DNA from 2 places in the Streptococcus sp. Marseille-P7376 genome. Region 1 is predicted to be linked to the other one. Evidence: riboswitches for the same ligand, from Rfam matches in the RefSeq annotation. Region 1 holds a riboswitch; the other holds the start of a gene.

The links. Region 1 has a riboswitch for preQ1 ahead of FZ952_RS06955 (QueT transporter family protein). Riboswitches for the same ligand answer to the same signal wherever they lie in the genome.
Region 2: linked by a shared signal. The riboswitch ahead of FZ952_RS01350 (nucleoside hydrolase) and the one ahead of FZ952_RS06955 (QueT transporter family protein) in region 1 are both predicted to bind preQ1.

Annotation. Positions count from the first base shown of each region.
Region 1 covers NZ_CABPTS010000011.1:47,376-63,322, reverse strand. The annotation lists gene FZ952_RS06990 (glycoside hydrolase family 13 protein) at 1-194, shown strand, start outside; gene FZ952_RS06985 (hypothetical protein) at 350-661, shown strand; gene FZ952_RS06980 (DUF4300 family protein) at 978-1,865, shown strand; gene FZ952_RS06975 (MarR family winged helix-turn-helix transcriptional regulator) at 2,193-2,642, shown strand; gene FZ952_RS06970 (B3/4 domain-containing protein) at 2,651-3,358, shown strand; gene FZ952_RS06965 (GNAT family N-acetyltransferase) at 3,503-3,913, opposite strand; gene FZ952_RS06960 (GtrA family protein) at 3,947-4,387, opposite strand; PreQ1 riboswitch class II at 4,496-4,590, shown strand; gene FZ952_RS06955 (QueT transporter family protein) at 4,588-5,103, shown strand; gene ligA (NAD-dependent DNA ligase LigA) at 5,207-7,165, shown strand; gene FZ952_RS06945 (diacylglycerol kinase family lipid kinase) at 7,174-8,124, shown strand; gene pulA (type I pullulanase) at 8,150-10,447, shown strand; gene FZ952_RS06935 (LTA synthase family protein) at 10,599-12,803, opposite strand; gene FZ952_RS06930 (GntR family transcriptional regulator) at 13,149-13,526, shown strand; gene FZ952_RS06925 (ABC transporter ATP-binding protein) at 13,529-14,407, shown strand; gene FZ952_RS06920 (ABC-2 transporter permease) at 14,391-15,044, shown strand; gene FZ952_RS06915 (class I SAM-dependent rRNA methyltransferase) at 15,249-15,947, shown strand, end outside.
Region 2 covers NZ_CABPTS010000001.1:286,614-302,560, forward strand. The annotation lists gene FZ952_RS01275 (DNA internalization-related competence protein ComEC/Rec2) at 1-570, opposite strand, end outside; gene FZ952_RS01280 (helix-hairpin-helix domain-containing protein) at 551-1,246, opposite strand; gene FZ952_RS01285 (HXXEE domain-containing protein) at 1,392-1,940, opposite strand; gene FZ952_RS01290 (lysophospholipid acyltransferase family protein) at 2,013-2,753, opposite strand; gene FZ952_RS01295 (cation-translocating P-type ATPase) at 2,913-5,252, shown strand; gene FZ952_RS01300 (tRNA1(Val) (adenine(37)-N6)-methyltransferase) at 5,386-6,132, shown strand; gene FZ952_RS01305 (GIY-YIG nuclease family protein) at 6,122-6,388, shown strand; gene FZ952_RS01310 (DeoR/GlpR family DNA-binding transcription regulator) at 6,760-7,506, shown strand; gene FZ952_RS01315 (HU family DNA-binding protein) at 7,846-8,121, opposite strand; gene FZ952_RS01320 (DegV family protein) at 8,234-9,067, opposite strand; gene FZ952_RS01325 (NAD(P)/FAD-dependent oxidoreductase) at 9,440-10,408, shown strand; gene whiA (DNA-binding protein WhiA) at 10,441-11,352, opposite strand; gene FZ952_RS01335 (YvcK family protein) at 11,349-12,326, opposite strand; gene rapZ (RNase adapter RapZ) at 12,323-13,213, opposite strand; gene FZ952_RS01345 (RidA family protein) at 13,280-13,663, opposite strand; PreQ1 riboswitch class I at 13,793-13,837, shown strand; gene FZ952_RS01350 (nucleoside hydrolase) at 13,959-14,936, shown strand; gene FZ952_RS01355 (LytS/YhcK type 5TM receptor domain-containing protein) at 14,941-15,507, shown strand; gene FZ952_RS01360 (GBS Bsp-like repeat-containing protein) at 15,750-15,947, opposite strand, start outside.

The DNA.
Region 1 (15,947 bases):
ATGTGCTGGCTTTAGACTGGGAACATGATGGCCAAATTCTTCGAGCGATTTTTAATCAGTCTAAGGAGAATTACCTTTTAGACAGAGCCACGGCTGATTTAGTGAGTCATTGTCAAGTCTCGGATGGACAACTGCTTATCTTACCCAATGGATTTGTAATTTTTGTGGAAGATTTGGAAACTGCTGCAAATTAATTTTTGGAATTTGACTTGAATAGTCAATAGAACTATTCAGATTTCCCCAAATCCAATCTAAAAGTAGCCTGTTCAAGTTATATATTTGTAGTTTTTTTTGCTTAGGTGTATAATGAGTCCTTAGCAAGTAACTTACTAGAAAAGAGGAGTTCAGAATGGAATTAAAAGATTTTACTGAAAAAGAGCAGGAGCAGATAAAAGAGGGGCTTAGTACAGCCGTCATTAGCGATAAGGAAGCGGCTAAAAAGATTTTGGCTCTTGTGCCACAAGAATGGCTGAAGCGAATTCCCTTCCTTGTTAGAGGGCATGCAACGACCAAGACGGTTGAGCGAGTTGCCAAGCAATACCCAGAACTTTACGCTGTGGCTAAGCAAGCAGGAGACCTTCCTGAAAAGGAGCGTGAGGAATTGCGCGCTATCATGATAGCTATCTTTGAAGAAAAGATGAACAAGCACAAGATTAAGTAGACTTACCAGTGTATAGCGATTCATTTTCTTTAAGTTGGCATTTGGAGTTGGCTACTCTACCTTGCTCATCAATTCATAAATCAAAGTGACTGCACTTTTATCAACTGCAGTCATTTTTTTATGGCTTAGGGGAATAGCTTCGTTGATGGTTGTGTTTGGTTTATCAAGTTTAGTTTTCAGTTCAGATATGATTTCAATATTAAGAGAATTTCTATCTAAGATAGATTTTTCCTTTCTGTTTTTTAGTATTTCTTGATATAATAACAAGAGGAATCTTTGAAAATTACCATAGTAAAAATGTAAACAGGACGAAAGAATGAAGAAAGTAAAAAAGATTATGTTGATGAGTGCCTGCACTTTGGCAATTCTTGGCTTAGCTGCATGTGGGAAGACACAAAAGCAATCAAACGGCAGTCAAGAGAACCCAACAGTTGGTCAGACTAGCTCAGAAAAATACCCATGGAAGGCGACTTATTCAAATCTAAATAGTCAAAAAAGTGTCGAAGAAGTTAAGAGTCTGTTGGCTGCCGACTTGGATAAAAACAGTGTAGATAACTTTGTCAATCTAGTCAATGACTACAATGGCATTGTTGGTTCTGCTGGATTAACGGGAGACTTCACTACATTCACAAAAACAGACTATGATGTAGAAAAAATCAGCAACTTGTGGCGTGAAAAAAAGGGCGATTTTATCGGGACAAATTGCCGAATTAACTCTTATACTTTGCTGAAAAATAGCATCGAAATCCCTCAAATGGCAAAGGATGATGAACTTTTATTCTTAGATAATGACGCGATTGACAAGGGAAAGCTATTTGATACCAAAGATAAGGAAGCCTTTAATATCCTATTCTCAAGAGTCAAGACTGAGGCGACCCAAGATGTCAAGGTTCACGCTAAGAAGATGGAGGAATACTTCAAACAGTTCAAGTTTAACGAAAAGGCAAGGATGCTCTCTGTCATTGTCCACGACAATCTTGACGGTGATTCTCTCTTTATCGGGCATGTCGGCGTCTTGGTTCCAGATAAAGACGGATATTTATTTGTCGAAAAGCTGACCTTTGAAGAACCTTACCAGGCTATCAAGTTTGCAACCAAGGAAGATGTCTACAAATACTTGCAGACCAAATATAAAGACTACACAGGAGAAGGTCTGGCCAAGCCCTTTCTCATGGATAATGAGAAAGTAGTAGAGGATAAATAGAGATATTGCTGCTGTATGGAGTTTAATGTTTACTTACGGCTGGCTGTTATTTCTGGAATCTTTTTGACTGTTTGATGGCAAGTCTAACAGATTCATTTTTCTAGTTAAGTCAAAGTATAATTAGGGCAGACAGACGCACGGTTGTAACAACTGTACGTCTTTTTGCGTCGGAAAAGCGCTTGGTAATGTCTATATTGCTTTCGCCGCTACAGAAATGATAAAAATGTGATAGCTCTCTTAAAGAAAGTCATTTCTTTTTTAGAAAACATCAACTTTTTATTGCATTTGCAATAAAAAGTTGATATACTAGTTTCATAAGGAGGAGAGATGTCGATTTTACGTGAGATTGGAATCATTGCCCGAGCTTTGGATTCCATAGCTAATCTGGAGTTTCGTGACATAGATCTGGCGCGGGGACAATATCTCTATCTGGTGCGGATTGCGGAGAATCCTGGTATTATCCAGGAGGAGCTGTCGGATTTGCTCAAGGTAGATCGCTCGACGGTGGCTCGCTCAGTCAAGAAGCTAGAAGGCAAAGGTTTACTGGAACAGCGCCCAGCTGCCACTAACCGCAAGAATAAGGAATGGTTTGTCACCGAAAAGGGGGCGACCCTCTATCCTTTTATCTTAGCGGAAAACGAGTATTCGGAGCAGGTTTCGTTGGAAAATTTTTCAGAAACTGAGCGGAAAGAGTTAGAAAAGATGCTGGTTCGCGTCCGAGAGAATATTACCAAGGACTGGGAGCTGGTCAAAAAAGGTCAGAAAAGAAATTATTGAGGTGCAACATGAAAATTACAGTTGAAAATGAATTTTGGACTTTGTTTCCAGAGGCTCAGATTAGTATTATGGTCGTCAAGGGTTTGGACAATTCTGTTGATGAAAGCAAGGATCCCTACTTCAAATCCTTGCTAGATAAGGGAGCAAAGCGAGCTGAAGACTTTATCCCAGATGAGACTTTTACCCAGAATGATGTTATTCAGGAATGGCGGCAGGCTTTTAGTAAGTTTAAAACTAAGAAGGGAGCCCGTTCTTCCATTGAAGCCCTGCTCAAGCGGGTCAGTCAGGGACGGGAGTTTCATCCGATCAATCCTTTGGTAGATCTTTATAACAGTGCGTCCCTTTCTTATGCTGTACCCTGTGGTGGGGAGGATTTGGACAAGATTGTCGGTGGTCTTCATCTGGGGAAAGCCAAGGGTGGTGAAGCCTTCTTTCCACTGGGAGCTGAGAGTGATGCGCCTGCTCTCCCAGAGGAAATCATCTACTATGATGAGGAGGGAGCCGTCTGCCGCTGTCTCAACTGGCGAGAAGCTCAGCGAACCATGCTGACAGAAGGAACCAAGGATGCTGTTTTGGTTATCGAGGCCATCAATGAAGAGCAGGCAGCGCGTGCTCAAGCGGCCATGAAAGAACTCCAGTCTCTGGTGGAGGAATATTTCGGTGTCAAGGGTGACATTACTCACCTGATAGCTGAAAATCCAAGTCTGGAAATCTAATCATCAAAAAATCTGGATCAGAATAATCTGGTCCAGATTTGCTTTTATAGGGTAAAGCAGCTTTGGTCTAAACATAACTCTATTTTCTCTTCTTCGTAAGAAATTGTCAGTAATACATCTGATTTTTACAATTCAGCTCTTAGATTATAACGCTTTTGTATAATAATATCTTTCTCCGGTATAGGGATATTCTTTTAAGGCAAACACTTCTTCATAACCGTGCTTTTTATAAAAATCCGGTGCTTGAAACTGATAGGTGTTCACAAATGAACATTTACACTTTCTTTCTCTAGCCTCTTTTTCTGCCCGATTCAAAATGTTTGAGCCTATGCCTTGTCCTCGGAAATCCTCTTGCACATACAAATATTCAATTTCTAGCCAATGTCCAAAAGTTTCGGCTACCATACCAGCAATTAGATTTCCTTGTTCGTCTTCGACATAGATGTTAAGAGGTTCACTTTTTGACGGTTCTCTCTTTGATTGATTATATGCTCTGATTAAATTTCCCAGTTCTTGTGTTTTCTTCGATTCTCTATTTTCCAATCGAAAGTGCATTACAACCTCCATATTAGCTTCTCAAATGGCCTATTATTTTTTCTTGCTTTTAAAAACAAAAATCTTGCTGAAGACATAGTTGAGGACGATAATAGCTACTTGGGCAATGAAGGTTTCGACAGTATTGACCATCTTGATGTCATTATTGACAAATTGGCCGATGATTTGCGGGAACCAGCTGACAAAGATGATGGTTAGAGCTAGGTCGAGGCCTAGGGTGCTGAGCCGAGCGATAAAGAATTTAATCAGTCTGACTGGCCAGCCCTTTCTTTTTTGCTTGAAAACAATGGTATCGTTGGTCGCAAAGGCAAAAAGGATACCGGCGATATTTCCGATGATGGTCGCAATGATTTCATTCGAGGTCAGAGTATAGAGCAGCATCCGGGTCGCGACAGCTACCACAGTAGTGGCTACTCCAAAAAACAGGTAGGATAAAATTTCATTATCAAAAAACTTTTTTATTACAACTTTCATGATCTTAGTCTATCATATTTTCGGGATTTGTGCTATACTTGAAAGGCTGTGTCTCAATGTGAGAGAGTGGGGAGAAGGAGCTGTTTTAAAAGAATCTCCGACCTATTTCATTTCTTACTGTTAGTGATGGATACAGCCCTTGACGCTTAGCTTCTTTCGTCAAGCATATTTTAAGCGGGAAAACCGCTAAAGGAGAAAAAATGAAAAAACAAAACCTAACTGTTCGTGACATGACTCAGATTGCCTTAGTTGCGGCGATCTATGTAGCTTTGACCATTACCCCACCTTTGAATGCTATTAGCTATGGTGCTTATCAATTCCGTATTTCGGAGATGATGAACTTTATGGCCTTTTATCATCGTAAATATATCATCGGGGTGACCTTAGGCTGCATGATTGCCAATTTATATAGTTTTGGTATCGTAGATGTCTTTGTTGGTGGTGGTTCCACTTTAGTTTTTTTGACTTTAGGTGTTATTCTTTTTGAAAAATTCAAGAATCAATATATTCTTAATAATCTGATTCGGCTAGATCATTTCTGCTTTGCAATTCTCTTTTCTATTTCCATGTTTACCATTGCTGCGGAACTGCACCTCTTACAAGGTCTTCCCTTTTTCCTCACTTGGTTTACGACAGCGGCTGGAGAATTTGTTTCTTTGCTAATTGGAGCGATTTTAATCAATCGTCTGTCTCAGCATATTGATTTGACGAGATAGATTACAAGGAACAACTATAAAAATGTATGGTTGTTTTTAATTTCCTGTGGATTGTGAGGAACAAATAGAGGAAGATTTCGCCCATTTATGATAAAATAGAAGTATGAAAGAAAGAATTGCAGAATTAGTCAAATTGCTTAATCGATACGCCCATGAATACTATACCAGTGATTGTCCAAGCGTATCTGACAGTGAGTATGATCGGCTCTATCGTGAGCTGGTGAACTTAGAAGAAAAGTACCCAACAGACATTCTGCCTGACAGCCCTACACATCGGGTTGGTGGGAAGATTTTAGAAGGATTTGAAAAATACCAACACCAGTATCCTCTTTTTAGTTTGCAGGATGCTTTTTCACGTGAAGAATTACTGGCATTTGACGAGCGGGTGCGTCGGGAATTTCCCAGCGTTTCCTACTTCTGCGAGCTCAAGATTGACGGTCTGTCTATTTCCCTGACCTATGAAAATGGTGTCTTGATAGCAGGCGCGACGCGCGGAGACGGCTCTGTCGGTGAAAACATCACGGAAAATCTCAAACGGGTCAAGGATATTCCCTTGACTCTCAAAGAGCCTGTTGACTTGACTGTCCGCGGAGAATGCTACATGCCCAAGGCCTCCTTTGATGCGGTTAACCAGCTGCGGCAGGAGAATGGTGAGCCTGAGTTTGCCAATCCGCGAAATGCAGCAGCTGGAACCCTACGCCAATTGGATACAGCTGTTGTGGCCAAGCGTAAACTGGCTACCTTCCTCTATCAAGAAGCCAGTCCGACTCAGGAAACCAGTCAGGAAGCTGTTTTGAATAAGCTGGCATCTTTGGACTTCTCAGTCAATCCTACTCATATTCTGGCGGAATCTATGGATCAGGTCTGGGAGTTTATCGAAAAAATTGCTCAGGAGCGGGATAGTCTGCCTTATGAGATTGACGGTATTGTTATCAAGGTCAATGACTTAAGTGTTCAAGAAGAGCTGGGCTTTACTGTCAAGGCACCTAAGTGGGCCATCGCCTACAAGTTTCCAGCAGAGGAAAAGGAAGCCCAGCTTTTGTCTGTGGACTGGACCGTCGGACGGACGGGAGTTGTGACTCCCACGGCGAACTTGACGCCGGTTCAGCTAGCAGGAACGATAGTTAGCCGAGCAACCTTACACAATGTGGACTACATATCTGAAAAAGATATTCGCAAGGAGGATACAGTTATTGTCTATAAGGCAGGCGATATTATCCCAGCTGTCTTGCGTGTGGTCGAGTCTAAGAGGGCGTCAGAAGAGGCTGTGGAAATCCCAAGTCACTGCCCGAGTTGTGGCGGTGAGCTATTGCATTTTGAGGATGAGGTGGCTCTGCGCTGTATCAATCCTCTCTGTCCCGCTCAAATCATGGAGGGTTTGACTCATTTTGCCAGCCGAGATGCTATGAATATCACAGGCCTAGGCCCTGCGATTGTCGAAAAGCTCTTTGCCAAGGAATTGGTCAAGGATGTTGCCAGCATTTACCGTCTTTCTGTAGAAGACTTGCTCACCTTAGACGGCTTTAAGGAAAAATCAGCCAACAAGTTGTATCATGCCATTCAAGCTTCCAAGGATAACTCAGCAGAGAAATTACTCTTTGGGCTGGGTATTCGTCATGTGGGAAGCAAGGCCAGTCGGATTCTATTAGAGAAATTCCATGACATTCCTAGACTTTCTCAGGCCAATCAAGAAGACATTGCAGCTATTGACAGTTTGGGGACTGTTATTGCTCAAAGTCTGCATTCTTACTTTGAGCAGGAAGGCAGCCAAGTGCTGCTGCGGGAACTGCAAGAAGCTGGTGTCAATTTAGACTATCTAGGTGAAAAAGTAGCTGCTGATGCAGTCCTCTCTGGCAAAACAGTCGTACTGACCGGAAAATTACAAAAATTAACACGGAATCAAGCCAAAGAAAAATTGCTGAGCTTGGGAGCTAATGTTGCCGGAAGTGTGTCTAAAAAGACGGATTTGGTGGTAGCTGGCAGTGATGCAGGCAGCAAATTGACCAAAGCCCAAGAACTTGGAGTCGAGATTCGAGATGAAGATTGGTTAGATGGCTTGTGAGGCTGAGTATGAAGAACAAGATAAAAAAAGCAAGATTGATTTATAACCCGACTTCTGGGCAGGAGATTATCAAGAAAAATATTGCCGAAGTCTTGGACGTTTTAGAAGATGTTGGCTATGAGACCAGCGCCTACCAAACGACTCCAGAGCCCTTCTCCGCGCAGCGGGAAGCCGAAAGGGCAGCCAAGGCTGGTTTTGACTTGGTGATTGCTGCCGGTGGTGATGGAACGATTAATGAAGTGGTCAATGGAGTTGCCTCTCTAGATGTGCGTCCCAAGCTGGCCTTTATCCCGACCGGAACGACCAATGACTATGCGCGAGCTTTGAAGATTCCGATGGGGGATCCGGTAGCCGCTGCCCGCATTATTGAGAAAAACCAAACGATTCAGATGGATATCGGCCGAGCTTATGGCAGCAAATACTTTATCAATATTGCTGCTGCAGGTACCCTAACGGAGCTGACTTACAGTGTTCCTAGTGAAGTCAAATCCCGTCTGGGTTATCTGGCTTATGTCGCAGAAGGGGCTAAAATGCTGCCTCGCTCCAAATCTCGTAAGGTACGGATTGAGCATGATCATGGTGTTTTTGAGGGCAAGGTTTCGCTTGTCTTTGTAGCCTTGACTAATTCTATTGGTGGTTTTGAAAAACTAGCTCCGGATACAAAATTCGATGATGGGAATTTTACCTTGATTGTGGTAAAAACGGCTAAGTTATTTGATATGCTTAGCTTGATTATACAAGCGATTAATGGTGGACAGCATGTGACGGATGCCAAGGTTGAGTATCTTAAAACCAGCAAATTGAAGCTAGAAGTATTGGACAAAAAAGCACCGTTTATGCTGAATCTAGATGGGGAGTATGGTGGCGATACGCCAGTAGAGCTTGAAGTTTTGCATAATCATCTGGAATTTTTTGCAAATATAGACGAAATTGATGAGAATGCTCTTTCGATAGAATAATTTAGAAATGAAGAGATTAATGAAAATGTTAGACTATAAGGTCATTGTTCACTATCATAATCCTAAGGGAGATTACTTTTCTTATGATTTGTGGCAGTGGCAGACAAATAAATGGGGAAAAGAAGCTTCTTTTTCCAAACTTGATTATTTCGGTATTCAAGGAGAACTATCTTTTAAAACTTTGGAGCCTTTGGGGCAAGCCCATGTGATTGTCAAGCGTTCGGACTGGTCCAGCCAGTCTTGTGACTATCATATCGATTTATTGCCTGCTCATTTACCAACAGAAGTATGGCTGATTGAAGGAGACCATCAGGTTTATTATTCCCTTCAGGCGGCTACAACCAGCCACCAATACTCACAGCGCCGCCCTCATAATTTTGATGTGGCTATGCGGTCAGATTATTTTGATGAATGCTGGGGTTACCAAGGTTGGCTTGGTCATCGTCTTCAGGGGCAGACCAACCTGTTTAAAGTCTGGGCTCCAACAGCAAAAAATGTCGAATTGGTAGTCTATGAATCTTCCAGCAATGAAGCAGCCATTTATAAAAAATTCCCTATGAAAAAGGGGGAAACTTACTCGCACGACCATGCTAAAAATACAATTGGAGTTTGGTTGGTTGACGTGCCAGAGGATCTAGCTGGCAAGGCCTACCATTATCATGTTAGTTTTGAAAATCAACATTTTCATACCCGCGATCCTTATACGATAGCCACTAGTCCAGATGGTAAGCGCTCAGCTATTGTTGCTGAAAAGGACAAGACTGTTCCAGGGTTTAAGGTCTGTCAAGGTAAGAAAGCCACCTGGCGTCTAAAAAATCCTAATCAGGCAGTCATCTATGAGATGCATATTCGGGATTTAACCAAATCCAGCAGCTCCGGAGTAGAAGAGAACCTGCGAGGAACCTTCTTAGGCGCTTGTCAGACAGGTACTAGGAACCGATTGCGATACAAGACGGGCTTTGATTATATCTGTGACTTAGGGATCAATGTGGTTCAGCTCCAGCCGATCTCTGACCGTCACAAGGACTATGATGAAAATGGGCAAGTCACCTATAACTGGGGTTATGACCCGCAGAACTACAATGCGCCAGAAACCAGTTTTTCTTCCAATCCAGATGACCCAGGTCAGGTTATTCGAGATTTGAAAACCATGATTCAGGCCTATCACGATGCTGGCATTTCTGTGACCTTGGACGTAGTTTACAACCATATCTATTCAACTTTTGACTCAGCTTTTCAGGCAACTGTTCCCGATTATTACTACCGGATGAATCCCAATGGTTCCTTCCAAAATGGTACCGGTGTCGGCAGTGAGACAGCAAGCGAGCACGAGATGTTCCGCAAATTCATGATTGATTCGCTGCGTTATTGGGTTGAGGAGTTCAATATTGATGGCTTCCGTTTTGATTTGATGGGAATCCATGATGTAGCGACTATGAATGCAATCCGTGAGGAAATGGATAAAATCGATCCGAGGATCTTGCTTTATGGAGAAGGCTGGGATATGGGAACGGGTCTGATGCCACAGGATAAGGCTAAAAAAGACAATGCTTATCAAATGCCGCGGATTGGCTTCTTCAATGATACCGAGCGCGATGCGGTGAAGGGAGCTGAGGTCTATGGCGGGGTGAAAGCAGGCTTTGTCAGCGGCCAGGCGACCGAAGACATTGTAGCCAAGTCTATTTTGGGAAGCAAGGAGTTAGGCTCTTATTGGTTACCAGAGCAGGTACTCAACTATGTTGAAGCCCATGATAATTTCAACTTGCATGACTTACTGACTGAATTGCATCCACACGATGACGTTTTAACAAAATCCAAACGTATTGAACTGGCAACGGCCATGAATTTACTTATGCAGGGCATGGCTTTTATGGAATTAGGTCAAGAATTCTCACGAAGTAAATTAGTAGCAACAGGTGAAGGCGGAGAAGTGCTGCACAGCGACCGAGAAAGAGCGATGAACAGCTACAATGCCCCGGACGCTGTCAATCAAGTAAACTGGGATTTACTCAATCATCATCAAAACAGCCTTGAATTTATCAAGCAGATCATTCATCTAAAGACAACTGTCAAGGAATTTTCTTATAAAACTTACGCAGATATTTACAAGCATGTCTTTGTCAAATCTGCAAATCAAGGAAGCGGACTACTGATTTTTGAGATTAAGGATGAAAAGCACTATGAAATTATTTTCAACGCCAGTGGCTTGCCTTTCTACCTGTCAAATTCTGATAAGCTTCGTTTGGTAGCTGGTAACAGCCGTCATAAAAGACCATTTTATGTTGAAAATCTGACTGCTTCTGTTTTTGAAGTAATTAACTAATGTCAAGATAAGCAAAATGACTATAAAAAAAGTTGAAGAAACCCACTTGTGGCTCCATTCTTCAATCTTTTTTTGATTGGCGGAAAATAAAAAAAAAACTCTCCCAAAACATTTTCAACGTTTTGGTGAGAGTTTTGTAGTTTGATAAATACTAAGGAGTAGCAGTTGAACTAGAGGAACTTGAAGAGCTAGAGGAGCTAGAAGAGTCTCCGCTACTCTCTTCCTCACTGCTGGATTGGAATTGTTCAGGGTGCAGTGCTCGATAGCTTGGCGAATTGAATAAGTCAATGGAGGACACACCGCCACGTTTTGAGTAAAGGCTGGTCGATTGCTCTCCTTTTTCCTTCTCGATGGCTTGGAGAGCCTTGAAGGAGTTGATGTAAGAATAGTCCTCGGGATTGACTTTTCCTAAGTCATTGCCCGTGTAGAAGCGGAGCAGGTCCCCTGTCTGAATCGCATCGCTCATCTTCAGCTGGGTATTGGCTGCTGTCCGAATAGCTTCCAGTTCTGCAGTTGTGGATTCGTCGGGAAGGGTAATCTCGTCCCCAGTTTGTGTGTTGTAAATCCGTCCGCTGTAGCTTGTATATTTAGGGGTTACAAAGTTATTGGTTGAGCGGAAAGTCACGATTTGCTCATGCTGAGGTGAGAGTAGGTCTTGTCCGACTTGAAGGTAATTTTTTGAGTCAATGCCCAATAGATGCTCCAAAGTTGGCAGCATATCAATTTGTCCACCAAAGGTATCAATGATTTTTCCTTTCTCCATACCCGGTATCACCACCATATATGGGACCCGCTGCAGCATAGCGTTGTCATAACTAGACCAGGTTTCAGAGTCTTTGCCTAGAAGTGGTGCCAGAGCTGGATTGCGAGAATTGGAAATTCCATAGTGGTCTCCGTAAAGGACAATAATTGAATTTTCATACAGCCCAGCTTCTTTAAGATAGTCAAAGAAGGCTTTGACAGCAGAGTCCAGATAGTTTGCAGTTGCAAAGTAGCCATTGATGGTTTCGTCTTTGGTATCTGCAAGCGGGAAACCAATTTCATCGCCAATCAGACTGGTCGTATAAGGATAGTGATTGGAGACGGTGATGTATTTGGCGTAGAAAGGCTGCTGTAAATGTTCCAGATACTTGATGGAATCTTTCAGCATGATCTTGTCGTTCAAGCCGTATTGGAAGGAGTTAGTCTCGTCCTGTTTGGTGAAGTAGGAGGCATCAAAGAAATAATTGTAGCCCCATTGCTTGTAGGCGGTGTTGCGGTTCCAGAAGCTGCCAGTATTTCCATGGAAAACAGCAGATGTGTAATTTCCATTTTGAGAGAGGATAAAAGGAGCTGCTTGCTGGGTATTGGTACCACCGTAATTTACCATGAAGGAGCCTTGGTTAAGACCGAATAGGCCTGTCTCTAGCATGGTTTCTGCATCGGATGTTTTTCCAGCCTTAACTTGGTTAAAGATGTTAGAAAAGGCCAAAGTTGAGTTGGAATGGTAAAGTGAGTTCAGAAAAGGCGTTACTTCGTATTCCTTGCCGTCCATCTGCAGTTTATAGTCAATTAAAAACTGTTGGAAGCTCTCTAAATGGAGATAAAATACATTGCGGCCCTTAGCAATGCCATAGTATTCAGAATTTGGCTCTGCATAATGGGATTGGATATATTGTTCAACTGGCTCCAGATCTTTGGCAGAGGCTTTAGAGCGCTCTTTATTGGCACTATAGGTTTGATTGGCGCTGTAGCCTAGAAAGGCTGGCAGGCCGAGAGCTCGGACGACATAGTAATTTGAAAATCCGCGCGTCAGGAGCTCTGGACGATCAATCTCTGCTAGGAAAAGATTGGCTGAAAAGAGCATGGCTGACAGAGATGTCACGGCAAAGCTAGCCCGAATATTGAAAGCTCGATGATCCAAACGGATATACTTTTTATAAAAAAGCCAGCCAAGGATTGGGAAATCAATGATATAGATGGCATCCCACGGACGGAAAAGCTCCATGGCCGCTGCTCCCAGACCTGCAGAAACCTTGCTGGAGGCCAGCATGGTATTGACCGTCACAAAGTCGGTAAACTCGCGATAGTAGATGGAGTTGGAGACCAGCCAGACAAAGAGCAGCATGTAAATAGCAGTGCTGACCCAATAAAAAAGCTTGGTCGGTTTGATATAAAGAGCTAGTCCAATCAGCAAAAGTCCGATGGGAAAAGGGTTAATCAGAGCCAGAAAAATCTGGTAGGCTCCTTGAATATCTAAACTAAAATCGACAGTATAGGCCCACATGGTTTTTAACCAGTAAATCGTGAGCAAACTCAAGACGAAACCTAGCCTTGTACTCATAAAATTGAGTAAATTCTTGGTTATTTTTTTCACAGAAAGGTACTTCCTTGTCTTATTTCCTAAAAATTCTCTACCTCTAAGTATATCATAATTTTTTCAGTTGAGGAAAGATTGAGATGATTTAAGAGGTAGATTGTTTTATTTGTAAAATAATCAAGACTATAGTATTGGAATGAGGCAAGTTCTTTTTATCTGGATGTTAAAATTTCTCAAGAAAACATTTGTATTAGTGTCATTAAAAAGTTTATAAAAAACTAAATAAAAAATGTAGAAAGAATGATTAGTCTACTTACATCGGGGGGATTTAATTGACAGAATGCTATTAAAATGATATTATTGTACTGAATCAATAAGTACACTTGAGTAAAGGAGAAATTTGTGGATATTATTATTAGTAATAACCGAGATAAGCCAATATATGAACAAATCATTTCTCAGATAAAAAATATGATTATGAGTGAAGAATTGGTTGCTGGAGATAGTCTTCCTTCAATGAGGGCATTAGCCAAATCAATTCATGTGAGCGTTATTACAGTTCAGAGGGCATATGAAGAATTACAAAGAGATGGTTTTATTGAAACTGAAATAGGTCGAGGAACATATGTGCTGGCAAGAAACAAGGAGTTTTATAAAGAGCAACAGCAGAAAAGAATAGAAGAACATCTACAGTTTGCTATTGAAGTTGCAAAAGAAAATGCAATCCCATTAGAAAAGATGATGGAGATACTAAAGATTTTGTACTTGGAGGAGGAATGACAATGACTAATATTTTGACATTGGAAAATGTGAACAAAAAATATGAGAAATCAAATTTTTCAATCAGAAACATATCCTTTTCATTGCCAGAAGGGAGCATATTAGGTTTTATTGGCGAAAATGGGTCTGGAAAATCAACTACTATGAATTGCATTTTAAATGTATTGAGAAAAGATAGTGGAAAGATTGAAATATTCGGTAAAGAGATGTCTGATGAAGATACCGATATAAGGGAAAATATTGGTGTTGTCTATGATAGTAATAATTTTCCTGAACATTTAACCGCGGAACAATTAGCTGACATCTTTGAGAAAATTTATAGCAAGTGGGATAATACTTGTTTTGAAGAATACATGCAGCGTTTTAATTTGCCTAAATCTCAAAAAATTAAAACCTATTCAAGAGGCATGAGTATGAAGCTTGCTATTGCAGTAGCACTTTCACATGAATCCAAATTATTGATCTTAGATGAGCCGACGAGTGGACTTGATCCAATCATGAGAGATGAAATTTTAGATGTACTTCTTGAATTTGTAAAGCAAGAGAATCATTCCATTTTATTATCCTCTCATATCACTAGTGACTTAGAAAAAATTGCAGATTATATCGTATTTATTCACGATGGAGAAATTATTTTAAATAAAACAAAAGATGAACTGATATATGAATACGGGGTTATTCGTTGCTCTGAAAATGATTTTGTAAGCATTGCGACCGAAGATATCTTATCATACATGAAAAAAGATTATCAGATAGATGTGCTGGTATCTGACAGAAAGCTGATGAAGAAAAAATATAAAAATCTGATAGTAGACAATGTGTCTTTGGATGAAATGATGCTGTTGATGGTGAGAGGAGAAGGAAATGAAAGGATTGATTAAGAATCATTATTATAAATTGGCATCAAATTTAAGGGTGCTCCTGATATTTATATTTTTGATAGGAATCTCAATTCTAATTTTCGGCGGTAGAAATGAAATACCATTGATTACTTTTTTATGTTTAACAGTTATTGGCTTTCCTTTTATCAGCTCTATTGGGTTAAGGAAAAATAATAGTGGGAAGTGGAATCAATATATGGTATCCTTGCCAATTAGGAGATGTGACATCATAAAAAGTGTATTTGTGACTCAATTCATTACGATTGTCATTGGAAGCTTGTTATCTATGGGAGTGTTTTTAACGTCATTTGCTTTGCATGGATTCGCATTTTATAGATATGTTGATGTACTTTTGCTATTTTCATTTTTTATAGGAGTTATCTTCATCATGAATGCAATTTTTTTACCGATATCCTACTTAGATTTCAATGATCGAACTGAAGCGATGAGTATCATCAGTCTATTAGCATCAGTGGCAATCATGGTTGGCTCAATAGCCGTAATCAATACTTTGTTTGAAAAACCATCAGATACCCAGTTAATTACATTTGGTATAGGGAGTTTACTGTTATCTAGTGCGACATTCATATTATCTTATTTTTTAACTGTTAGGATTTATTTAAAGCAGGATTGTTAATACAAATATTGAAATATAAAATATCTGTTCTTCTCCTAATTATAATAGAAAGTGGAAATAGGAAAACTCTTTATTAAAGTCCGCCTAATAGGGCGGCTTTTTGCTATAGCAAATAATAAAAATATGTTCCTCTTAAAGCCGATATTGGGTTAAAATAATAAATATGCTTTGAGAATTTTCACAATATTTGGTATAATAATGCTTATGAAGAAACTTACTGTTAAAAAACAGACAGAGGAAAAGTTGAGAAAAGGCATTTTAGTGTTAGATAAAAATGATTTTCCAACTCTTTCTCTCAATAATCAATGTGTGGAATTGCACAATCAGCAGGGGAAATTTTTAGGAACAGCCTATCTATCTTTGCAGAATAAGGGACTTGGTTGGCTGATTTCCTATGCTAAGGTAGAGTTGAACCTAGCTTTCTTTCAGAAGTTGTTTGAAAAGGCTAAAGATAAGCGCTTCTATTATCGCCATGCTGAGGATACGACAGCCTATCGTCTTTTTAACCAAGAAGGTGACGGTTTTGGTGGTTTTACGGTTGATTTGTATGAGGAATATGTAGTTTTTTCTTGGTATAATTCCTATGTTTTTTCAATTAAGGACCAGATAGTGGCTGCTTTCCAGCAGGTCTTTCCTGAGGTCGCTGGAGCTTACGAGAAGATTCGCTTCAAGGGCTTGGACTATGAGTCTGCCCATCTCTACGGAGCAGAAGCGCCAGCCTATCTTACGGTTTTGGAGAATGGCGTTCGCTATCAAGTCTTCATGAATGATGGCCTGATGACTGGGATTTTTCTGGATCAGCACGAGGTGCGGGGCAGTCTGGTTGACGGCTTAGCTAGCGGAAAAAGTCTGCTCAACATGTTCTCCTACACAGCGGCTTTCTCGGTGGCAGCTGCCATGGGT
Region 2 (15,947 bases), on a different contig from region 1:
CAGCCAATCCCAAGGATTAAGACTGTTAAAATGCTGACTGGACTTGATTTGATTGATCTTCAAAATCCTGTAAATCCCCTGCGTTTTCAGATAAGCCCGATAGTCAAAACCTGAAAAATTACGCTGGTCTTCTGCTAAACTAAGCTCTCCATCAATATCCAAAAGCAGTTGATCGCTCAGCTTTTGAAAAGCTTGTTTTTCCTGTTCTGACTGGATTTTATAAAAAGCCTGATAAGTTCGACCATTGGAATGACCGCGAAAAGAAAGCGAGTCGCCATTGACTTTGATTGTATCTGGCTTCATCACAATGGCAGAGATGGTTTTCGGTTCATCTTGAAAGGCTTGATTAGCCATTTCTCTCCGAAATAGGAAAAATCCTGCAAAGAGACTCAAAAGCATCAAAACAAGCAGACTATTTCTAGTCGAATAAAGCCAGAAGAGCCGAACAAGGAGGACTGCTAAACCTAGATAAGCTGGCAGACTACTAGTGTAAATCGCAAAGTAGGTCAGCACCAGCAAAAGACAGAAATAGATAGGTTTGATGGGAAATTTATTTATCCACTGTGACATAGTCTTTTAACTTTTCTAAGGTTTTAGCACCGATTCCTGAGACATTTTTCAGTTCATCTACTGACTTAAATTGGCCATTGGCTTCCCGATAAGCAATGATGTCTTGCGCTTTCTTTTGACCGATTCCTGAAACTGTCTGAAGTTCAGCTTCGGTCGCCGTATTGAGATTGACCAAGCTAGACTTCCCTTTTGCCGTTTCTCCATTTCCAGCGGGCGTCTGACTAGCTTGTGTCACATCTGCCCCTTCCTCACCGACTCTAGCTACATAAACAACCGCCTCATCTGTTAATTTTTGAGCTTGGTTGATGGATTTTGACTCGGCATCTGGCAGTAGGCCATCTGCTTTTTGTAAGGCATCATGCACACGCGCTCCTGCCCGCAACTGATAAACTCCTGGATTTTTGACAGCTCCTTTGACATCAACGGTGACTTCTTCCTCAGATTCCTCTGAATCCATATCCTTTTCTGAGTCGATTTTTTCCTGATTCGCACTTCTTTTTTCTGTGTCGATTTCAGACGAAGCTGATGTGACCACTTCCTGAGCCAGTGCACTGACCTGATTCTGTGGCTGAGCGTTGCCCTTCAGCAAGAAAAAGCCAGCAAAGATAACCCCCAATAAGGAAAGTCCAACAAAAATCTTGTATTCCTTCAATTTTTCAATGATTTCTTCAAACATAATTTTTCTCCTTTATCTTTTTATTCGTAAAAAATTCAAAAAATAAAACAAGCCGTGAAAATTTTCAGCTTGTCATATTTTAAAATTCTTATTTTGCAAGTAGTCGTAGATAGAAAGGCCATTGATAAAAATAGGAGCTGTAAAATCAATTTGCTTTGCTTATCTTGTATATCCAAGTTTCTATCTTTTGAGCTCTGCTATGTAAAAAAGCCAAGTTTGCCAAAAGGAAAACCATTATAAACGCACTTAAAATCAGCAGCAGCGGCCAAGAAACTGACTGCTGACTTAGATAACGGACCAAGACTAAGATCAATATGGGAAATGTCGTCAAAGCCGTGAAGCCGCCCGGTACCAGGCGACGAAAGCGAAGTATTTGCATGATATGGCCCAGCAGATGAAGAGTATGACAGAAGCCAATAGCCAGAGCTAGCTCGGGAATGCGAAATAGAATCGCAAGCAGCAAGAGAATAAAAGCTAGCAAAAATTCCTCCGCAATCATCAGAGCAATGCTTTCAGCAGAAAGATAACTTCCTCTTCTGGCAATGAACATCTCCTTTTGATAGCCTTGATGGTCTTGATTCTGAGAAATCCAAGGCCGAACCAGGATAATCTCATCAAACTCGTGCAGCATAAACAGTGATAAGGTTACAAAAGATAAGAAAGTAAGAGACATGGCATCCTCCTTATAAAACATACCAACATTATAGCTCACTTGCATACAAAAATCAGCTCCCAAGCAAGATTGCTCAGCAAGCTGATTAGTATCTTATTTTCTATGCTTATCTGGATCCCAGACAAAGCTTGCAAGGAAACTAAAAATGAAGGTCAGAATACCAATCAAAGCGGCTGGAATAAAGGCCAGTGCTCGTAAAATCCGCCAAAAGATATTTGGTTTTTTGCCTGTCTGGTAAGGCGCCACTTCTGCATCCAAGCGGTCAAACTCCGCCTGAATCCGACGAGCCACTTCTTCCACTCCTTCATCGTTCATCTTTTTGATGTCAGAAATATCAATTGGATTGCCGAAGTTCATGTCCACGCGCTCTCCAGCTGCCAAGCCTTTGAGGCTCATGGGACCAGCGTAGACTACTGGCATGATACGGACCTTAGCCATCTTAGCAATCACTGCCACTCCTCCCTTGACATCCGTAGAATGGCGGCTGCCGCTTGGGAACATAATCAGAGAGCGATTGCTCTTTTTCAGCATATTAACAGGGTATTTGATAGCTGACGGGCCAGGATTTTCTCGGTCGATGGGAAAGGCGCCACACATACGGATCCACCAGCCGAACACCCGATTTTCAAAGAGTTCTTTCTTAGCCATAAAAACAAACTGCTTGGGCTTGGTCGCAAAAGCCATGTAAACTGGATCCCACCATGTCCGGTGAGGGGCCACCAAGATATAATTTTCATCTTGCGAAGGAATCTTCTCTTTATTATGGTAATGGGCATTGCCATTTAAAGCCCAGAGGATAAAAATCACCAAGCCTCGCAAATAAGTATAAAACATAAACTCTCCTTCTTACAAACTGTGATGGTACTTGAAATCAATTAGGTTCTCTTTCCCATTATACCTTATCGCTCCAGAGTCTGCAATATTTTTCCAAACTTTGCTTGTAGCAGCTGATTCTGATAGCTATTTCTATAAAAAAATGGTATCATTAATCTCATGAACAAGAAAGAATTAATTGGTTTAAACCAAACCCAAGTAGATGAAAAGATTTCGCAGGGCTTGACTAACGATTTTACAAGTGACACCAGTACTAGTAACTGGCAAATCGTTAAGCGGAATGTTTTCACCCTTTTTAATGCCCTTAACTTTGTGATCGCTCTAGCCTTGGTCTCTGTCCAAGCTTGGAGCAATCTGGTCTTTTTCGCCGTCATCAGCTTTAACGCCGTCACTGGTATTATCACGGAGCTGCGTGCCAAACACATGATTGACAAGCTCAATCTAGTCAGCCGAGAGCTGGTCACAGTCATCCGCGATGGTCAGGAAGCCAAGATTCAACCAGAAGAAATTGTGCTGGGCGACCTGATCAAGCTGTCAGCTGGCGAGCAGATTCCCAGTGATGCCCGTGTGGTAGACGGTGTTGCCGAAGCCAATGAAGCCATGCTGACAGGTGAGAGTGACTTGGTTCTCAAGGAAGAAGGTGCCGAGCTGCTGTCTGGTAGCTTTCTGGCCAGTGGACAGATCTATGCTGAAGTGCACCATGTCGGTGCTGACAACTATGCCAACAAGCTCATGACCGAGGCTAAAACCCTCAAACCTATCAACTCCCGAATTCTTTATAATCTTGGGAAAATTTCCCGCTTTACTGGAAAAATTATCATTCCTTTCGGACTGGCTCTCTTCTTTGAAGCCCTGATGATAAAGGGACTGCCTGTCAAAAACTCTGTCATTACCAGCTCAACAGCTCTTTTGGGTATGCTGCCTAAGGGAATCGCCCTGCTGACAGTCACGTCACTTCTGACAGCTGTCATCAAGCTAGGTATGCGTAAGGTTCTTGTTCAGGAAATGTATTCTGTCGAAACTCTGGCTCGGGTGGATACTCTCTGTCTAGACAAGACTGGGACAATTACCCAAGGTAAGATGACTGTTGAAGCTTTGCATAGTCTGTCAGATAAGTTTTCTGATGAGACAGTCGGTCAAATCTTAGCAGCCTACATCCAAACCAGCGAGGATAATAACCCAACAGCTCAAGCAATCCGCAAGGGCTACAGCCACCTGGAGCACACCTACACTAGCAGCAATGTCATCCCATTTTCTAGTGACCGAAAATGGGGCGCTATGCATTTATCAAGTGTCGGAACCATCTTTCTGGGAGCGCCCGAAATGCTGCTGGACAGCAATCCTGCAGCGGTTGGAGAGGCTCAAAAACGCGGATCACGGGTTTTGGTACTGGCTCACAGCGACCAAGTGCTAGACAAACATAGCATCCAACTGCCTGAAGACATGACTGCTCTGGCTGTTCTGGAAATCACTGACCCTATTCGTGAGGGAGCGGCTGAGACCTTAGACTACCTGCGCTCTCAAGATGTTGACTTGAAAATCATCTCTGGTGACAATCCAGTGACCGTTTCCCATATCGCTAGTCAGGCTGGATTTGCCAACTACGCCAGCTACATCGACTGCTCTAAAATCAGCGATCAAGAACTGGTTGAGCAAGCAGAAGAAACAGCCATCTTCGGCCGTGTTTCTCCCCATCAGAAAAAACTGCTCATCCAGACTCTTAAGGCCGCCGGTCGGACAACAGCCATGACGGGAGATGGGGTTAATGATATCTTGGCCTTGCGTGAAGCGGACTGCTCCATCGTCATGGCTGAGGGCGACCCAGCAACCCGGCAGATTGCCAACCTGGTCCTTCTTAACTCCGACTTTAACGATGTTCCTGAGATTCTTTTTGAAGGCCGCCGGGTCGTTAACAATATCGGCCGAATTGCTCCGATTTTCTTCATCAAGACCATTTATTCCTTCATCCTAGCTATCATCTGTATCGCCAGTATCCTGCTAGGCAAGGCGGAATATCTCTTGATTTTCCCATTCATCCCGATTCAAATTACCTTGATTGACCAGTTTGTCGAAGGCTTCCCACCCTTTGTCCTCACCTTTGAGCGCAATATCAAGCCGGTTGAAAAACACTTCCTCAAACGCTCCCTGCAGCTAGCTCTGCCAAGCTCCCTCATGATTATCTTCAGTGTACTATTTGTCCGTATCTGGGGCAGCAGCCATGGCTGGAGCGACATAGAAATGGCAACACTGACCTACTACTTGCTAGGTAGCATCAGCTTCCTGTCAGTCATCCGGGCCTGCTTGCCACTTAACCTCTGGCGCAGCCTGCTGATTATCTTCTCTGTCTTTGGCTTCTATCTATCAGCCTTTGTCCTGCAGCACCTTTTGGAAATTGCAACACTGACAGCCACAACTTTGCCAGTCTATCTGATTCTCATGGTCATTTTTGGAATTGTCTTCATCGTCTGCACTATCAAGCAGAAATACAGATTTGATTAGGGGCTAGCTACAAAAGAACTATCATTTAAGATCATGTAAACATGCGAGAACCATCGCATGTTTTTTTATTTGATTGTTCAAAAACTTCCCATATTCCTTTGGAATCCTTGCTAAATCATGCTATAATGTTGGTATGACAGAAGCAAAATTAAAAGACGGAGAAAGAGTTAATCAGCTCTTTTCCACTGATATTAAAATCATTCAAAATAGTGAGGTCTTCAGCTACTCGGTTGACAGCGTTCTGCTTTCTCGCTTTCCCAAACTTCCCAATCGGGGATTAATCGTCGATCTCTGTGCTGGAAATGGGGCAGTCGGCCTTTTTGCCAGTACTCGCACTAAGGCTCAAATTATAGCTGTAGAGATTCAGGAACGTTTGGCCGATATGGCCCAGCGTTCCATTGAACTAAATGATCTTGCTCAACAGATGCAGGTTATCCATGACGACTTGAAAAATCTAGGAACCCACATATCTGGCAGCAAGGTTGACATCATTCTCTGCAATCCTCCCTATTTCAAGGTAGATGAGCGCTCTAATCTCAATGGCAGCGAGCATTATCTTCTAGCTCGTCACGAAGTCGCTACCAACTTAGAAGAGATCTGTGCTATGGCCCAGCGGGTGCTCAAGTCTAACGGCCGTCTAGCTATGGTTCATCGGCCAGATCGCTTTTTAGATATTTTAGCAACCATGACAGCTCACAATTTAGCGCCAAAGCGCATTCAGTTTGTCTATCCAAAGCAGGGCAGGGAAGCCAATATGCTCTTAATTGAGGCTATCAAGGACGGATCGCAGGACGGATTGAAAGTCCTACCTCCCCTCTTTATTCATGAGCAGGATGGCAGCTATACACCAGAAATTCACGAGATTTACTATGGAAAATAAAGCCTATATGTATGTCCTAGAGTGCGGAGACGGATCCCTCTACACAGGATATACCACCGATGTAGACGCACGGCTCAAAAAACATCAGTCCGGCAAGGGAGCCAAGTACACCCGCTCCCGATTGCCTGTTACTCTACTTTATCAGGAAGAACATCCCGACAAATCAGCAGCCATGTCAGCTGAAGCCCTCTTCAAACAGAAAACTCGACAAAAAAAATTAGCTTATATTATTAACAAACAAGGAAAGCATAAATAATTATTTAGAATGTTATCTCTGTCTACAACAATTACAATATGTAGTATTTTAAACAACATTTTTGTAACTTGCTAACTACACTTTAGAATAGTATAAACAAGTGTATAACGACATAGATATTTATATAAACTTCCGCTATTATAGCTAAACACCCCCTTCCTTTACAGGCAGGGGTTTTCGCTTCTCAAAACTTAGGAAATACTATAGAAGAATAGTCTTAACAAAACCGAATCCATGTTCGAAATAAACAAACTAAAACATAAATACTCTTTTTTATTAAAAAACTTTCATATTATTTTGTTTATATTTTAAAAGTATAGTATAATAAAATAAAGATTAACAGAAAACATGAGAAGGAAAGGAGCAGGTCTATGAAGGAAAGTCGACATAGAATTATTCTGCAGGAACTTGATCAAACAGGAGTTGTTTCTGTCAAGAGTCTTAAAGAATTGCTGAATGTCACAGATATGACGATTCGACGCGATCTGATTGATTTGGAGAAACAAGGGTTACTGACTCGGGTCCATGGAGGTGCTCATAAAAAAGTTAAAGACGGGTTCAATGAAGTTCCCCACACGGATAAAATCATGCTGAACATTGAGGAAAAGCAGATAATCGCCCAGAAGTGTGCCGATTTAATCGCCGATGGAGATACGGTTTTTATTGGCTCCGGAACGACAACGGCTCTTATCGGGGACTATCTTGATGGGAAAAATGTTAATATCGTTACGAATTCTCTACCAATTTTTGATAAATTAAAAGATAATCCACATTTTGATATTATTTTAATTGGCGGGCGTTATCGTATGAAGACTCAAACTTTCGTCGGCCAATTTGCAGTTGAACTTTTAAAAGAAATTAAGGTTTCCAAAGCTTTTGTTGGGGTCAATGGCATTGATGGACATAACGTTACTACTGCTAATGAGGAAGAAGGAAGCGCAGATGCGATTATTTTAAACAATGCGATTGAAAGATACATTGTAGCCGACAATAGTAAATTTGATAGTTATTCTTTTTATACATTTTATCGTTTAGATCATATCAATGCGATTGTCACAGATGATAAAATTTCCCCGAAAGTTAAGAATAAATATCAGATCTACACAGAAATTTTGTAATCAAAGTCATTAATCTAAAGCTGAGACGATTTTCAAAATAGAAAGTCGTCTTTTTCTATTGCCCCAAATACAGTTAATGATTGACTTAACTATCAGATCAGCTATTGACGATATTTTCACTGTACTATGGGCTCAAACAATCTCTCGGCTTATTTTGATGTCTCCCTACTTATTTTTTAAACCTAGAATAATCCTAGCTAACGTCCAGCATCAGCCTAGAAACTGCATTTGAAAAAATGATTTCCTTTGGGTTTTAAAGCAATACGAGCTAGATAGACAGAACTTTGAAAAAAGAAAAAAGCCCATCAATTAAATGATGGACTTGATTAATCGTTAAGATTATTTTACAGAATCCTTAAGTGCTTTACCTGCTTTGAAAGCTGGAACTTTAGAAGCTGGGATGATGATTTCTTCTTTGGTTTGTGGGTTGCGACCTTTGCGTTCTGCACGTTCGCGAACTTCAAAGTTACCAAAGCCAATCAATTGAACTTTTTCACCAGCTGCAAGGAATTCAGTAACTGCTGCAAATACAGCGTCAACTGCTGCTGCTGAATCTTTCTTTGTCAATTCTGTAGCTTCTGCTACTTTTGCAATCAAATCTTGTTTGTTAGCCATTTAACAAATCCTCCAAATTTTTTATGGGCTTATCACCCTAACAAGTATTATCATATCTAAAAAATGCCCTTAGGTCAAGTCTTAAACAGTTTTTTTCCAAATTAATGTTGATTTATTCGTAGCGAACCAATATTGCCCAAGCATTTTCCCCCGTATGCGTCTGAATGATCGAGCCTGTTTCCAAAACAGAAATCGTTTTCTTCACATAAGGCTGTAAACTTGCTTTCATTTCATTGGCTAATTCAGGGCTCCCTGAGTAAGAAATACCAATTTCAGCTACCTCCTTAGTCCTCAAAACATCAATTAAATCATCCAGCCATTTTTTAAAAGTTTTAGCTCCTCGTCCCTTTACCATTGGTTGCAAGCCATGATTTTTCATCTGCATTACGACACGAATATTAAGGAGAGAACTAATTAAACCTGTAACGCGGCCAATTCGTCCTCCCTTGACAAGGTTTTCTAAGGTAGAAACACCTATGTAGAGTTCCGTTTTGTCCTTAATTTCTGCTATTTTTTGTAAAATTTCCTCTAAGCTTGCACCAGCTTGAGCCATTTTAGCAGCTGCAACGACCTGGAACTTCATAGCTTGGTCAGTAAAAGAACTATCAATAACAGTGACATCAGCATTGGCCAATGTCGCACCTTGCCGTGCAGCTTCAACCGTTCCTGAAAGGGCATGGGACATGTGGATAGAAATAATCCGAGCATCTTCTTCAGCAAGAGCCTCAAAAACTTCTGCAAAAACTCCAACGGGAGGTTGGCTGGTCTTTGGTAGATTTTTACTGGTTTGCATGAGACGCAGAAACTCCCCTTCTTTCAGGTTTGTATCTGAATAAACCACGCCATCGACCATCACGGTCAACGGAACAACTGTAATATCCAATTCTTTCACAAGCTCTGGTTCAATCGTAATCGATGAATCAGTTACAATTTTGATTTTTGCCATAATTCCTACTCTAATCTTTACTTTATCTTACTATTTATAAAACATTATACCAAATTTTTTAGCTTTGCGGGGAAATTATCATGGAAAAGATAGTGAAAACCGCTATTATAGCTACATTCTTGAAGAGTGCAATCAAAACTAATAGTCTCGATTCTATCGTCCAGCTGTCACTCTCCTGCTTCATATCACAATAAGAAGTCTTTTTAGCTATATAGTCTCTCCCTTTATCGTAGCAACGGAGATTTCTGAAAACCTTCCTTTTTTGCTTCATTATTATACTGAGCATCTTAGAATAAACTTCATGACCTTTTTAAAACATTTTATGGTACAATAAAAAGAGTTTATTTTTGAAAGAATTAATAGAGGAAAACTATGACTGAAATCTACGATATCACCATTGTTGGCGGCGGGCCAGTCGGCCTCTTTGCCGCCTTTTATGCTCACATGCGAAAAGCCAGCGTCAAAATCATTGATTCTCTGCCTCAGCTGGGCGGACAACCCGCTATTCTCTATCCAGAAAAGAGGATTCTGGATGTGCCAGGCTTTACCAATCTGACTGGCGAAGAGCTGACACAGCGTCTGATTGAACAACTGGAGACTTTCCAGACTGATATTTACCTCAATGAAACGGTGCTGGATATTATAAAAAAGGATTCTGGCTTTACAATTGAAACGTCCAAGGGCCAGCATGAAACTAGAACCATTATTATCGCTATGGGCGGCGGAGCCTTTAAGCCACGGCCACTAGAGTTAGGCGATGCCGAAGCTTACAGCAATCTCCACTATCATGTCTCAAACATCAGCCAGTATGCCGGCCAAAAGGTTGTTGTTCTGGGGGGCGGCGACTCGGCTGTTGACTGGGCTCTGGCATTTGAAAAAATCGCTGAAACTAGCTTGGTGCATCGCAGGGACAACTTCCGAGCTTTAGAGCATAGTGTGGAAGAGCTCAAAGCTTCCAGTGTTGAGATTAGAACCCCGTTTGTTCCTAGTCGATTGGTCGGTGAAAATGGCAAGATTACCCACTTGGAAATCAGTCAAGTCAAGGGAGACGAAAGTCAGCTCCTACCACTGGATCATCTCTTTGTTAACTACGGTTTTAAATCTTCTGTCGGCAATCTCAAAAATTGGGGCTTGGAACTCAATCGTCACAAGATTTTGGTCAACAGCAAGCAGGAAACTTCTATATCAGGTATCTATGCAGCTGGTGATTGCTGTTCCTATGAAGGAAAGATTGATTTAATTGCAACGGGTCTGGGCGAAGCTCCTACCGCTGTCAACAATGCCATTAATCATATCTATCCCGACCAAAAGGTCCAACCCAAACATTCTACAAGCTTATAAAAAACAGCTGCCGAGCTCATGCTCAGCAGCTGTTATAATTCATCTGCGATTTTATTTATTTTTCTTAATCGATGATTGACACCGCTCTTAGTCAGTGGCTGGTTCAGACTATCAGCCAGCTGTTGAATGGAGTAATCCGGATGCTGGATACGCAGCTGGGCTACTTCCTGCAGGTCCACTGGCAACTGTTCAATACCTATGCTATCAATAATTTTGATAATATTATTAATCGTCTTCATACTGGCCGTCACTGTGCGGGCAATATTGGCCGTCTCCGCATTGTTTGCTCGATTAAGATCATTGCGCGCTTCCCGCAGGAGCTTGATAGACTCAAACTCAGCCATGGCTTCCATAGCTCCAATGACAATGAGAAAATCCATAATATCCTCAGCTCGCTGCAGATAGGTCACTGCCCCCTTCTTACGCTCAATCGTCTTGGCATCCAGAAGAAAACGGCGCATCAAAGCAGCCAGATCCTCAGCATGATCCAGATAAACGGACAGAATTTCCAGTTGGTACTTGCCTGAGTCTGGCTCCCGCATACTACCACTAGCCAAAAATGCTCCCCTCAGATAGGAGCGACTGGCTTCGTCATCTGACAGAATAGCCTGGTCAATCCCTACCTCGATACCAAAAAAGGAGTCAGCCAAGTGTAGGTCAGATAGGATTTCTTCCACTTTCTGATCCAGAAATACTGTATAAACACGATTCTTGCGCAGATTGGTCTTCTGATGGTGGCGGATTTCTGACTTGACCTGATAGATGTCTATCAGCAGCTCGTAGATATGTCGGGCAATTTTGGCATTTTCTGTTGAAATGGATAAGGTAAGGCCAGACGAAGAAATTCCCAAACTACCAGCCATCTTGATGATAGCAGCCAACTCGTTTTTGTCTTTTACAGCTAAACTTAAAAGCTCTTCTTTGACTTTAACTGTAAAACTCATTTGCGCACCTGTATAATCTGCATCAACTCATCAACGACTAACTCGCCATCGTGAAAAGCTCCGCCATTTTCCAAACGAAGAAAATTCGAAGAAATAACGCGCGGAACTTGCTCCTGCAACCCTCGAAAATCGTGGTCAACCTGCACCAGATATTCATCAAATTTATTGCTGTTCATATACTCACGCGGGACCGACTCGATATTGACCAAGACAGTATCAATGAACTTTTTGCCCAGATGACGATGTAAAACTTCAACATGATCGCTATCTGAAAAGTGCTCGGTTTCGCCGCGTTGAGTCATAATGTTGCAGACATAGGCTACTTCTGCCTTTGTGTCTAGAAGGGCTTGACCAATTTCCTCAATAACGAGATTAGGTAAAATGGAAGTAAAGAGGGAACCTGGTCCCAGAACCACCATATCGCTTTCCAAAATGCTCTCGACCACCTTTTTACTAGCCGCAGGCTTCTTATCATCATAAGTATTGGTCACATAAACTCGCTCAATCATCCCGCTCTTACTAGCCAGATTACTCTCACCGACAACTTCCGTTCCATCGGTAAAAACAGCATGTAGAGTCAGGGGATTGTCACTAGAAGGATAGATTTTACCTGTCGTATGGAAAAACTTGGTCAGAAGCTGCATGGCGTTATAGGTTGAGCCCTGCATTTCGGAAATGCCGGCAATAATCAGATTCCCCAGAGGATGACCTGCCAGAACTCCGTCTCCTTCAGCAAAGCGATACTGGAAGACCTTCTCATAGAACTTTGGCATGTCAGACATGGCTACAAGAACATTACGCAGGTCGCCCGGAGGAGTCAGCTGCTGAATGTTTTTCCGTAGCTCGCCAGAACTGCCGCCGTCATCTGCTACTGTGACAATAGCTGTGATTTCCACTTCTTTTTTCCGCAGACTGTCTAAAATAACCGAAATTCCTGTTCCACCGCCGATGACTGTGATTCTTGGTTTTCTCATGAGCGGTTCACCGTTTCCTTCCGACGATTTTTATCGCGATGGCTGGCATTAACTGGCCAGCTTTTTGCCAAATCATCCGCTAAACGCTGAGCGAAAGCTACGCTACGGTGCTGTCCGCCCGTACAGCCGACTGCGATGGTCAGCACAGATTTTCCTTCCTTCCGATAACCCGGCAAAATCGGCTCAATCAAGCCCAGTAGATGCTGATAAAATTCTTCTGACTCAGCATGGTTCATGACATAGTCGAAGACATCCTTGTCTAAGCCTGTCTGATTGCGCAGTTCGGGCTTATAGTAGGGATTGGGCAGGAAACGTACATCAAAGACCAAATCTGCATCCAAAGGCAGACCGTATTTGAAACCAAAACTCATGACCTCAATGCGGAAACTGTGCATCTCGTTCTGATTTGAAAACTGCTCAGAGATAGTCTTTCTGAGCTCCCGCGGCGTCAGGTCTGTCGTATCCACGACATTTTGACTGAGATTCTTCAGAGGGGCTAAAAGCTCGCGCTCCAGCTTAATCCCATCTAAAATCCGACTGTCTGCTGCCAGCGGATGGCTACGGCGGGTTTCCTTATAACGGGCCACCAACTCCTTGTCAGCCGCATCCAAAAATAAAATTTTAAAATCAATTTCCGTACTTCTTTCCAGCTCATCCAAAATATCCTGAATCTCCAAAAAGAAGGACCGGCTCCGCATATCAACAACCAGAGCCAACTTGTCATTATCTGTGGTTCCTTCGACCAACTGCAAAAACTTTGGCACTAGAGTCGGCGGCATATTATCAATCGTAAAATAGCCCAAATCCTCAAAAGACTGGATAGCAACGGTCTTTCCAGCACCGCTCATTCCTGTCACAATCACTAATTGAATCTTGTGTTCAGTCATTCTTTCTCCTTTCTCTAACCTATCATGTCTAAAAAGGGACAGAAAACTTTTCCCAGCCCCAATCATTTATTCCACAATTTCAGCAATGACTTCGATTTCGATTTTAACATCACGAGGCAAGCGAGCAACCTCTACTGCCGAACGAGCTGGAAACTCGCTCTTAAAGGCTGTCTTGTAGACTTCATTAAATGGCACAAAATCATTGATGTCACTCAAGAAACAGGTCGCCTTGACCACATGGTCAAAATCTGTTCCAGCTGCTTCTAAAATGGCTCCTACATTTTTCAGAACCTGCTGGGTCTGCTCCTCAATCGTTGTTCCTACAATTTCTCCTGTCTCTGGTGACAAAGGAATCTGACCGCTGGCAAATAAAAGGTTACCGACGATTTTTCCTTGGACATAAGGCCCGATTGCCGCTGGTGCTTTATCTGTTTGTACTATTTTTGCCATCATAATCTCCTCATTTCTTTCATCTTATTATATCATAAAGTCAAAAGACTGACTATTCTTGTCCTCCTTCCCATTGACTTTTAGGCAATTTTTCATTATGATAGTAAATGCATAATTCAAAACACTTGTTTTGGACTGGTTCGCAAACTTCCCAGTATAAAAAACTAAGTACCCTTATATTCTAAAGTAATGTAATTGCACATAGTTTTTTCTGGTGTCCTGCCGCTTTGGCAGAACTAACTGAGAGGTTGAGACGGAGGTTTCAGCCTTATTTTATTTCTCAAATGGGGGACCTATGAAAAGAAAAGTTATTATTGACTGCGATCCTGGCATAGACGACAGCCTAGCTTTGCTCTATGCCCTGCAACACCCTGACTTAGAGGTCGTAGCTTTGACCATAGTCGCTGGAAATGTCCCAGTGGAACTGGGCTTAGAAAATGCTTTCAAAATATTGGAGAAACTGAATCGACTAGATATTCCAGTTTATGCAGGAGCCGACAAGCCCTTGGTTCGTAAATTCGTCTCCGCTCAGGATACCCACGGCATGGATGGGTTGGGGGAAAGCGGGATAGCGAGAAGTAGCTCTATCAAAGCCCAACCACAAACAGCCTATGACTTTCTGGCAGACTATTTTCAGACCAATAATGATACTTCTATCATCGCGCTGGGGCCTTTGACCAATATTGCCTTGGCTCTTAGGAAAAATCCTAAACTTGGTCAGCAACTAGACCGGTTTGTCAGCATGGGAGGCAGCTACAAATCGCACGGCAACTGTTCACCTGTGGCCGAATACAACTACTGGTGCGATCCGCATGCAGCGCAAGAAACCTATGAAAAACTTGGAAAAAAGATTGAAATGGTCGGTCTAGATGTCACTCGAAAAATTATTTTGACTCCCAATCTCTTGGAGTATATGCGTTTTATCAACCCTGAAGTCGCTGACTTCATCGGGAAAATCACTCGTTTTTACTGGGATTTTCATTGGGAGTATGAACATATCATCGGCTGTGTCATCAACGACCCATTGGCCGTTGCCCATTTCCTGCATGAAGACCTTTGCCAAGGATTTGACTCCTTCGTCGATCTTGCAACGGAAGGTATTGCCATAGGACAAACGCTAGTTGATGCCTATCATTTTTATAGTAGGGAAGCCAATGCTAAGGTGCTGACCCAAGTAGACATCCAACTCTTCTTTCAGGATTTTCTCTCCGTGATACTCAACACGTCAAAGGGAATCATCTACCAAGATCTAGAAACTTTAAACTTAGGATAAGATTATGAAAAAAACATCACCCTTTATCATCACATTTACAGCTATCTGCATCGCTCTAAACTATGTCGGTGCCAACATCGCCCTTTTTCTAAAACTTCCTATTTATTTGGATACGTTTGGAACGATATTAGCCAGCCTTGTTTTAGGACCTATTTTCGGAGTAGGAACTGCGGTTGCCAGTGCTCTGATTAGTGCTTTTACAACGGACATTTCTGCTATATATTTCTCTCCAGTAGCCATTCTTTTGGCTCTGCTCGTCTCAATCTTTTTCACTTCTGATTCAAAACCCAGACTAAACCTCTTCTGGAAATCTTTTATGGTTTCCCTGCCAGCCACTGCCTTGGCCTCTCTGATTACCGTCATTGTCTTCAAAGGGATTACTCCAAGCGGTTCCAGCCTCATCGTTCAGGGCTTGCATGGCTTAGGCTTAGATTTGGTCACCAGTACTATCATCGTCCAAGCACTGACTGACTATGCAGACCGACTTCTCGTTATCGGAGTCAGTCTGGTCTTCATTCCACAACTCAAAAAGGTTAGTCCTAGAATCTTTGCAAAATATACTAATATTTAAAAATGCATTTGAATTACCAAAAACAACAGTACTAATTTTGTACTGTTGTTTTTGGTAATCTCTTCTAAATTTCCCTTTTTAAAATTCCTCTGATGAGTTACCTACTTCCGCTACGGTTTAGTCCGTCTTCTCTCAAGATTGAAATTAAAGAGTTTAGAAAAAGTTTGCAGTGCTCAAATGAGATGCTTATTACAATTGAAATTTATCGGCACTTGCTTCCTGTGTGCAAAGAATTTCTTTCTTTATTTATATAGAGGACTAGCAAATCCGCGGATATTCCCGTGACCAATACGATAGGTTTTGCGTTGCACCTGATTATTGGTACTGTTTCCTTCGATAGTATGAATAATGCCATTCTCCACTTTCTCTACAATACCAATATGATCCGCCCAGCCGTCATTTTGCTGGCTGTTTTGATCCCAGTTAAAAGTGATGATATC